DNA from 3 places in the Paenibacillus kandeliae genome. Region 3 is predicted to be linked to each of the others. Evidence: riboswitches for the same ligand, from Rfam matches in the RefSeq annotation. Region 3 holds a riboswitch; each other region holds the start of a gene.

Region 1 (3,283 bases), on a different contig from region 3:
CTTGTCCAGCGACCCTAGATCGCACGTCATCAGCGTTAGTCGATCGGAACCGCTCTCGCGCTTGGCTTGCTCCAGCGCTTGCTGTCCGCGCTGCGGATTGCGGCATCCCATAATAATATGGTGCCCTTGTTTGGCAAGAGCGATGCTTGAAGCGAGTCCCATACCGGAATTGGCACCTGTAATCAGGATGATTTTGCTATCAGTGGCGGTTGAAGTATGAATAGAATTAGTCATAGAATGGCTCCTCTCGATGTGTAGATACAGGATAGATGTTTGAAAAAGCAAGCTAGGATTACGATTCTCAGCGTATTGCAGCATAGGCTTACGATTGTCGGTGTCTTTATCTTGCAAGAATTGATTTCCAAGAAATTATTTTATAGAAATAAGCTCTATATTTTAAGTAAACGCAAAGGAGTTCGGTAACGCATATGGAATACGTACAGTATGGAATCATGAGGAAAAGATTCTATATACGACATTCAAGCACGTAAAAAAGCCGTCATCACATTCCAGATGGAATGGAGATAACGGCAAAGAATGCTTGTATGATCTACTGCAAGCCTATCGGAGTCATCCATAAGCATATTTCAAGCAGTAGCGATGCTAGATGTGGAGCATCAAAGCGCTAGAATACGAATGTTGAAACGATTACGCTGCTGATCAATCCTGTGCGTGTGCGCTATAAGCAGCCGCATCCAGCAGTTTAGACAGAGCAGCATCCAGATCGCCATCCACCTTCAGCTCTAGCATCCAACCACGACCGTAAGGGTCTGTGTTTACCAGCTCCGGCTCGGTTTCCAGATCGGGATTCAGACGGCTAACAACACCAGCCACTGGACAGAACAGATCGGATACTGTTTTGACAGATTCGATTGTGCCTACGACTTCATTCTCGCTTACATTGCGACCATCTTCCGGCAATTCAACAAACACAATATCCCCCAGTTGATGCTGGGCAAAGTCAGTAATACCAATTCGTACTGTATCATCACCAATACGCTCTACCCACTCGTGTTCCTCACTGTACAACAATTGATCCTTAATTTCGCTCATGATTATGCTCCTCCGGTTCCATGTCGTGATTGCATTTTGCTCAATGCCACAAGAGTATAGTAAGGAAGTTGGCACTGTCAAGAGGCTTGACATCGTTTACTCAATCAAGTATTAATATAATAAACATACAATTTTAGCTTTCCTAGTGTTGAATGTTCGGAAATACATAACATCATATGTGAGCGGATGAACGTACAGGGAGAGACTGCCACACCGATGGCGGCGCCGAAGGAGTAAGCCGGAGACGGTGAATCTCTCAGGTATCAGGGACCTGTACCGGACGCAACTCTGGAGAGCATCCGGTGCAGATCAGTGATGAATGCACAGCGGATCACCCAAGGGGAAACTTGTTTTGAACCATTCTAGATCACCGACAGATGTTGTATAGTCGGCGAGAATGATCAGCGAGGTAACTCTCAGGTATCAAGGACAGGGAGAAAAGGGAATGAATAACGGGCGACGTGTCGGTTTCTTTCCCTTCTCTTCCTGTCTTTTTTGTGCTTGTATACCTCTTTCAATCAAGTCAACATGATGAATACGTTGGCATCCCATTTGAAAATGAAACGCATGCCCATCATTTCCAGCTTCATCGTTACCACTACCAATTCGAGGTGAATACACATGACTGAATTGAAACGAACTCCGCTTTTCCCGTTATACCAACAATCCGGTTCCCCGCGCTGCATCGACTTTGGCGGCTGGGAACTGCCAGTACAATTTTACGGCATCCAAAAGGAACATGAGGCTGTACGCGAGCGCGCCGGATTGTTCGATGTATCCCATATGGGTGAGGTGATCATTAGCGGCAATGGGGCATTACGCTATTTGCAGCATATGTTGACCAACGATGTGTCCCGTTTACAGGACGGACAAGCACAGTATACGCTGATGTGCTATGACAACGGCGGAGTGGTTGATGATCTGCTTGTCTACCGCATCGGTGAGGAGCATTATATGCTCGTGCTGAACGCGTCCAATATCGATAAGGATATCGCTTGGCTGCGTCAGCATTTGCCCGAAGGCGTACAATTGAAGGACATTTCGGAGCAAACAGCATTGATTGCCCTGCAAGGACCACAAGCCGCTTCCATTCTCTCCAAAGCAACGGCAAGCGACACGTACGCTGCATTACCCGGCTTTTCCTTTGTAGCAGAAGCGAAGCTGTTTGATGTGGAAGTGATCGTCTCCCGCACAGGCTATACCGGTGAAGATGGATATGAGATCTATGCACCGGCTGCACACGCAGATGTGATTTGGAGCAAGCTGCTGGAAATGGGCGAATCGGATGGATTGATTCCATGCGGGCTAGGCGCGCGGGATACGCTGCGCTTTGAAGCGAAGCTTCCGCTGTATGGACAGGAGCTGTCTGCGGATATTACACCGCTGGAAGCTGGGCTCGGTTTCTTCGTGAAGCTGGACAAAGGCGATTTTATCGGACGTGATGTACTGGCTGGGCAAAAGGAAAACGGCGCACCGCGCAAAATGGTTGGTATTGAGCTAATTGACCGCGGCATTCCCCGCTCTCATTATCCGGTCTACCGCGATGGACGTCAGATTGGCGAAGTAACTACAGGTACACAGTCGCCCACATTGAAGCGCAATCTGGGACTGGCACTGATCGAAGCAGACAGCGCTGCACTGGGTACACCAGTTGAAGTTGAGATTCGTGGCAAGATGTTGAAGGCAGAAGTCGTGAAGGCTCCTTTTTATAAGCGTCAACCCGTGAATGTATAAATGTGAACTACGATTTGAACCCTTTTCCTCTGTTCTATTGCACGTCATGGCAATTCCATACTAACCGGCAGCGATACTGCCGAAAGGAGTACAGCACATGAAATCCCATCGCTATATCCCGATGACGCCACAAAATGAGCAGGACATGCTAGCCGTTGTCGGCGCTTCTTCCATTGAGGAACTATTCAAGGACATTCCCGCTTCTGTTCGTTATGAAGGTACATTGCCTATGTCTGGCATGCTGGACGAATATGCACTCACCCGCCATCTGTCCACACTGGCAGGACGCAATGCCGATACAGATCGGTATACAAGCTTTCTCGGTGCAGGCATTTACGATCATCATATCCCGTCTGTGATCAATCACGTGATTTCTCGTTCGGAATTTTATACAGCATATACTCCGTATCAACCAGAGATTAGCCAAGGCGAATTGCAGGCGATCTTTGAATTTCAATCGTACATTTGTGAATTAACTGGTATGGCAGTTGCCAAC
Region 2 (3,283 bases), on a different contig from region 3:
GCAAGCCTGTTAGTGAAGTGTTGGCGCATATCCAGTCACAATTAATATCCGATACGTTCATTCTGAGTGATCGGCTGTATGAATGTTTGGATCATCACGAGGAATGGGAGCAGGGCTGTGTGATCCAGATGCAGGACGAGCGTTTGTTATCTCTACATGTAACCCCGATTACGGATGCGGCAAGTGGGGCGGATCAAGGGTTTTTGTTGATTTTCCGTGATTGTACAGAGGAGAAGAGAGTCAAGCAGCTGCAAAATGAGCTGATTGCTGTCGTATCGCATGAACTGCGTACACCGTTATCCGCGATCATGGGCTATATTGAAATGTTGTCGATGTACGACGATATTCCGGCAGAGCGACGGCGCGAATTTATGAATACGATTCAGTTTGAAGGTGGGCGCTTGTCTAGACTGCTGGATGAATTTCTGGATAGTCAGCGGATTGAGGCAGGGCATGCCGAGTATCTGATGAGCTATATTCAGCTGGATGAATTGGTACAAATGATTTGCTGGCAGTGGGATATTCAGTCTCGTGATCGACTGCATGTAGAGCTGGAGCAGCAGGAGCTGTATGTATGGGGCGATCACAATCGTATGATTCAGGTAATTAGTAATTTGATAGGCAACGCACTGAAGTATTCGCCAGAGGATCGTCCGGTCGATATTCGGGTACGTCGGCAGGATCGTCAGGTGCTGGTGGAGGTAGAGGATTATGGTATTGGTATCTCTGAGCAGGATCAGCCACGTATTTTCCAAAAGTTCTTCCGTTCCGGTTCCACCGAATCGCGGCGGATTCGTGGTACAGGTCTAGGACTGTTCATCGCTCAGCGTATTGTGAATGATCACAAAGGTGTGCTCAGCTTCACTTCATCGCGGGGCAAAGGCTCGGTATTCGTCATTCGTTTGCCGCTGCTGGAAGTATCTGAGGAGCTGACAGATTGATGCGCATGGTACTCATATAACAAGAAGGTTGACCGCATATGTCAGATATGCAACTTATTTTCCCTATGGCAATTGACAGCGTTCAGCGGCTGGATTAAGCTAGGAATGATCAGGAACATGCCGGGCATTCGGCGGTGTTCATTTCAACCTATACATGCGAATGAAGACAGCGGGAGAGTTAGCGGAGGTACGCAATCCGCCACCGAAGGAGCAAGCAGCCGCCAGCCAACGGTCTGCCAATCTCTCAGGTATCAAGAACCGCTGCCGGACGCAACTCTGGAGAGAGCATTCAGCCACCCAAGGGGTACAACGGATACGACATCATCATCCGTCCAAACTCTCAGGTACACGGGACAGAGCATACAGGCCGCCGCAGGTCCTGCTCTGTCCTTTTTGATGTGCTTGTTGGGTGGAAGATTATATGTGATCGGCATATCATGTACATGGACAGATCAGCAATACCTGCTCAATTATGCAGCAGCGGAAAAGAGGAGTCATATGCGTTTTAAAAATGTGTTCAACATTATTGGACCTTCCATGGTCGGTCCATCCAGTTCTCATACGGCAGGTGCTGCACGATTGGGCAGAGCAGCACGTCAGTTGCTTGGACAACAGCCAGAGCACGCGGACATTATTCTGTACGGTTCCTTTGCGGAAACGTACTGGGGACACGGCACCGATCTGGCGCTGGTGGGCGGTCTGCTGGATTACAGCACCGATGATCCCCGTCTGCCGGATGCAGCGGAGGAAGCGGATCGGCTGGGCATGACCATTCATTTTGATAAAGGATCAGGTAATTATCCACATCCGAACTTTGTACGTCTGCGACTGCGTGCTGGCGAACAAACTGCCGAATTGGCGGGCGCATCGATCGGCGGCGGAAATATCGAGATTCATGAGTTAAACGGCTTCGATCTCAAAGGTTCGGGACAATATCCGACACTGGTCGTCGAGCATATGGATAGCAAAGGTGTGTTGGCGGATATTACGCGCACATTGAGCGAGGCGGAGCTGAATATCGGCTTTATGGACGTGGATCGCAAATCGCGCAGCGGCGAAGCGATGACACTGATTGAACTGGATGGTGTACCCACAGATGGGGTATTAACTCATATCGTTACATTACCGCATGTTACCCGTGCGGGTGTTATTGATTTGGACTAAAGGAAGAAAGGAGGAAATCATATGCAATTTCGCACATTAAAAGATATTGTCCGGCTTTGCGAGGAACGTTCGTGCAGTATTGCCGAGCTGATGATTGTAGAGCAGGTGAAGGAAACTGGCGTAGAGCGCGATGAAGTTATTGCGCAGATGGCTGCTTATTATGAGGTGATGAAAGAAGCTGTTCACCGCGGCATTCACGAGGATACGGTATCTCGCAGCGGCTTGACCGGCGGTGATGCACGCAAAGTGTACGAATACTTGAATGGTGGAGAAACGGCATCCGGTGCGTACTCTACGCGTGCGATGTCCTATGCACTGGCGGTATCTGAGGTCAACGCGTCGATGGGACGTATTATTGCTACGCCGACAGCCGGTTCATGCGGTATCATTCCGGGCGTCTTCGTTAGCACCCAAGAGCGCTTCGGTTGGAGTGATGAACAGATGGTGCTGGGGCTATTCGCCGCTGGTGCGATCGGTTACGTGATCGCTAACAACTCATCCATTTCCGGTGCGGAGGGCGGCTGTCAGGCAGAGGTCGGTTCGGCAATCGGTATGGCAGCTGGAGCGGTCGTGGAGCTGCGTGGCGGTAATCCAGAGCAGGCAATGCACGCGGTCGGTCTGGCATTGAAAAATACACTCGGTCTGATCTGTGATCCTGTTGCTGGATTGGTGGAGATTCCGTGTATCGTGCGCAATGGTCTGGGCGCTGTGAATGCACTTGCTGCTGCCGATATGGGTCTAGCAGGCGTACGCAGTGCAATTCCGTCAGATGAAGTGGTTGATGTGATGCTACAGGTAGGTCGCTCGATGCCAAGCGAGCATCGGGAAACAGCGCGTGGCGGTCTGGCACAGACACCAACAGGACGCAAAATCACCGAAGAACTACGTCGTCGTCGCGAAAGCAACGGCGTATAATCTGCTGCAAGTTACTAGCTAATTATATATACAACAAAAAGAGACTGTAGCGATATACAGTCTCTTTTTGTTGTATGGTATGGCAAGAAGACGCTAGATCTATCAAGCTGGTGATTCTTCAGATTCCATTCTAGCAACAATATCAGCAAATAGAGGCTGTAATCCTTCCGCTTGTGCCTGCCGAATAAACACAGGTGTAATAGACAGTGGCGCATCGGCTTGCACCACCTGCCCGCCCTCATGCTGGCTGCCTGTCCACGCAT
Region 3 (3,283 bases):
ACCTTCACACAATCCCATCAGTACAAACTCTGGAAATTGCAGCAATCTCGACGAGATGCCGTATGCAGCGACGGAAGCATCGCCGTATTGAATCAGAAAATAATTCAGAATCAGCGACATCGCACCAAGAAAGACACTCATCACAAACACAGGCACGCCGATTTTGAACACATTGCTCATAATCTCTTGGCTCGCTTTAAACCATTTCAACGACACACTCAGAAAGGTGCTTTTGAACCCCAGATGATACGTGTAAAAGGCGCTTGCGACCAGATTCGCTACAACGGTCGCTGTAGCTACGCCGATCACGCCCCAGTGAAGAACAAAGATCGCGAGGGCATCCAGCACAATATTGACGATCACACTCAGGATCATACCGATCATAGAGGTGATTGCCGATCCCTCGGCACGCACGATATTTTCCAAGGTGAAGAATAGGACGACAACGGGAGAGCCAATCAGCATGACGGTGACGTAATCTTTGGTAAAAGCGAACGATTCGCTCGTTGCCCCTAGACCCGATGTGATGAGATCCGCCAGCGGCAAACCGACCAGAATAACGAGCAGACCGAGCAGCAGACTGCTGTAAAAGGCGAAGGACGAGACATGCTTGGCATCGTCATATCGCTTGTCGCCAAGCAGACGAGAGATAAATGTACCGCCGCCCATACCGATCAGGTTACCGAGTGCCATGATAATCGCGAACAACGGTAGCGTCAATGCCAGCGCCGTCAGCATGGCTGTATTATGCAGCGTACCGAGGAAATAAGCGTTCAGAAGAGAATAGATCACGCTCATGGATGTACCGAGCATCATCGGAATGGCAAAGTGAGCGACGGCTTTGGCGATAGGGGCTTTTTCAAAGTAATGCAGATTTTCTGTATCCATATGGATTCCTGCTTTCTATCATTTTTTGCCTTACACTGTTAGTTTGTGCCTTACAGTGTTAGATGGTATCATGGGATGGATGGGTTGTAAAGCACAAACTTACAGTGTTAGATAAATTTTTTCGAAGGATGGATATAGATGAAAAAGCAGCCTCAAATTTCGGAGGACAAGATTCTCGAAGCGTCGTGGGAGCTTTTGGGGGAAGATGGGATTGAGAAGTTAAGTATGCGGCGGCTTGCCGACCGGCTCGGCATTCAGGCGCCATCGCTGTACTGGCATTTCAAAAGCAAGCAACAGCTGTACCAGCGTCTAGCGAATCATGTATCCAAGGTGATCGTGGATGAGTTGCACAGCGACGGGAATTGGAAGGAGCAGCTAACCGAGTTGGCAGTCACGACGCGCGTGGTATTGAATCGCTACCCGTGCTCGACGCAGATCATGATGATGACACTGCCGCATGATCCAGACATTATCCGTTTCACTAACCGGATGCTAGCATGCGTCGAAGAAACGCCATTGGCGCAGGATCAGAAGATGCAGGTCGTGACGACGCTGGTGAATTTTGTGTTTTATTTTGTACTGGATCAGTATCAGCATATGCGTAATGTGGAGATCATGAGTCAGGAACAGCAGTCTACGATGAGCGACCATATGACGCAGGTGATGGATTCGATGCGCGATGAGGATGTATGGCTGTTCCGGCGGATGTTCCACAATCAGCTGTTTGAGCTGATGGGGAGTGATCGGGCGTTCGATTTTGGATTAAAGGTGATCTTGCTGGGGATTGAGCAAGTCATTTTGGAGCAGGAGATGGATGTGTAACTTTTTTCACTGATCCATTGCTCACATTGGCGGTAATATGTTAACATATCGAAATGGCAGTAATGCTTCAATAATTGCATATATTCAAGGGCTATGATTGCTGTGGATCACACTACAGCAGGAGCAGCTTCTGGAGAGACTGCGGATATACCGCAGCGCCGAAGGGTTCACAATCTCAGGCAAAAGGACAGAAGAGTACGAATACATATGTGTCATGCGGCGAGGTATATGCTGCGGGGCATGTATATATTTTGTTATTCTTGTGCGCTGAGAGATTGGATGATATCCAGTCTCTTTTTTTATTGGTTTTTACAGACAGATCAGGAGATCGAGGGGGAAACACGATGACACAGACAGGACTAAAAAGAGAGCTTGCTAACCGGCATGTTCAGTTGATTGCGATTGGAGGAACGATTGGAACGGGATTATTTCTCGGCTCCGGCAAAGCGATTGAGAAGGCAGGACCGTCGATTATCCTCACGTATCTGATCGTCGGGATGGCGATTTTCTTTGTGATGCGGGCGCTGGGAGAATTGCTATTATCCAAGGCGGGCTATCAGTCATTTACCGATATTGCAGAGGATTATTTGGGACCGCGTGCGGCATTTATAACGGGTTGGACGTATTGGTTTTGCTGGATTATGACGGCGATGGCGGATGTGATCGCGGTTGGTGTGTATGTGCAGTACTGGTTTGATATTCCCCAGTGGATGCCAGCGGTGCTGTGCCTGATCGTATTGCTTGGACTGAATCTGTTAACCGTCAAAAACTTCGGGGAGCTGGAATTCTGGTTTGCCTTGATTAAGGTGATTACGATTGTGGCACTGATCGGTCTAGGCATTGTGCTACTCATTATGGGCTTCCGTACAGACGCAGGTACGGTATCGGTACGTAATCTGTGGGAGCATGGCGGTATCTTCCCAAATGGCGTATCTGGCTTCCTATTCTCGTTCCAAATGGTCGTATTCGCTTATGTCGGTGTGGAGCTGGTGGGTGTATCGGCAGCGGAAACTGCCAACCCAGAGAAAAGCATTCCATCGGCGATTAATAAGATTCCGCTACGTATTCTGTTCTTCTATGTAGGCGCGTTGTTCGTGCTGCTGTGTATCAATCCGTGGACACAGCTCAGCCCGGCGGAAAGTCCATTTGTCCGCACCTTTACACTGGTCGGTATTCCGGTGGCGGCGGGCATTATCAACTTTGTCGTGCTGACGTCGGCGGCTTCCGCCTGTAACAGCGGTATGTTCTCGACGAGTCGTATTCTGTACAATTTGAGCCATAAAGGGCAGGCTCCACAGCGACTGGGCAGACTAAACCGCAATCATGTACCAAGTCAGTCGTTGTTCCTATCTACGCTTGTCATCTCGGGTGGTGCGCTACTGAGCAAGCTGTTACCGGGACAGGCATTTGAAATTGTGACGACGATTAGTGCGATTTGCTTTATCTGGGTGTGGGGTGTAATTCTGGTATGCCATATCCGGTATAAACGAAGCCGTCCAGAGCTGCATGCAACGTCGCGCTTCAAAGCACCGTTTACACCGTGGATCAATTATGTGGTGCTGGCGCTGTTTGC

Evidence for each region. Region 3 has a riboswitch for glycine ahead of ABXR35_RS21140 (amino acid permease). Riboswitches for the same ligand answer to the same signal wherever they lie in the genome.
Region 1: it holds a riboswitch for glycine, as region 3 does, so the genes downstream of both, gcvT (glycine cleavage system aminomethyltransferase GcvT) here and ABXR35_RS21140 (amino acid permease) in region 3, are expected to answer to the same signal.
Region 2: it holds a riboswitch for glycine, as region 3 does, so the genes downstream of both, sdaAB (L-serine ammonia-lyase, iron-sulfur-dependent subunit beta) here and ABXR35_RS21140 (amino acid permease) in region 3, are expected to answer to the same signal.

What each region holds. Positions count from the first base shown of each region.
Region 1 covers NZ_JBFDUZ010000001.1:3,155,723-3,159,005, forward strand. Annotated here, with positions in the region: gene ABXR35_RS13405 (SDR family oxidoreductase) at 1-234, opposite strand, end outside; gene gcvH (glycine cleavage system protein GcvH) at 661-1,053, opposite strand; glycine riboswitch at 1,240-1,336, shown strand; gene gcvT (glycine cleavage system aminomethyltransferase GcvT) at 1,675-2,787, shown strand; gene gcvPA (aminomethyl-transferring glycine dehydrogenase subunit GcvPA) at 2,885-3,283, shown strand, end outside.
Region 2 covers NZ_JBFDUZ010000001.1:2,983,949-2,987,231, reverse strand. Annotated here, with positions in the region: gene ABXR35_RS12675 (ATP-binding protein) at 1-941, shown strand, start outside; glycine riboswitch at 1,102-1,212, shown strand; gene sdaAB (L-serine ammonia-lyase, iron-sulfur-dependent subunit beta) at 1,440-2,105, shown strand; gene sdaAA (L-serine ammonia-lyase, iron-sulfur-dependent, subunit alpha) at 2,127-3,020, shown strand; gene ABXR35_RS12660 (TIM-barrel domain-containing protein) at 3,123-3,283, opposite strand, start outside.
Region 3 covers NZ_JBFDUZ010000005.1:255,613-258,895, reverse strand. Annotated here, with positions in the region: gene ABXR35_RS21150 (MATE family efflux transporter) at 1-888, opposite strand, end outside; gene ABXR35_RS21145 (TetR/AcrR family transcriptional regulator) at 1,027-1,710, shown strand; glycine riboswitch at 1,831-1,911, shown strand; gene ABXR35_RS21140 (amino acid permease) at 2,055-3,283, shown strand, end outside.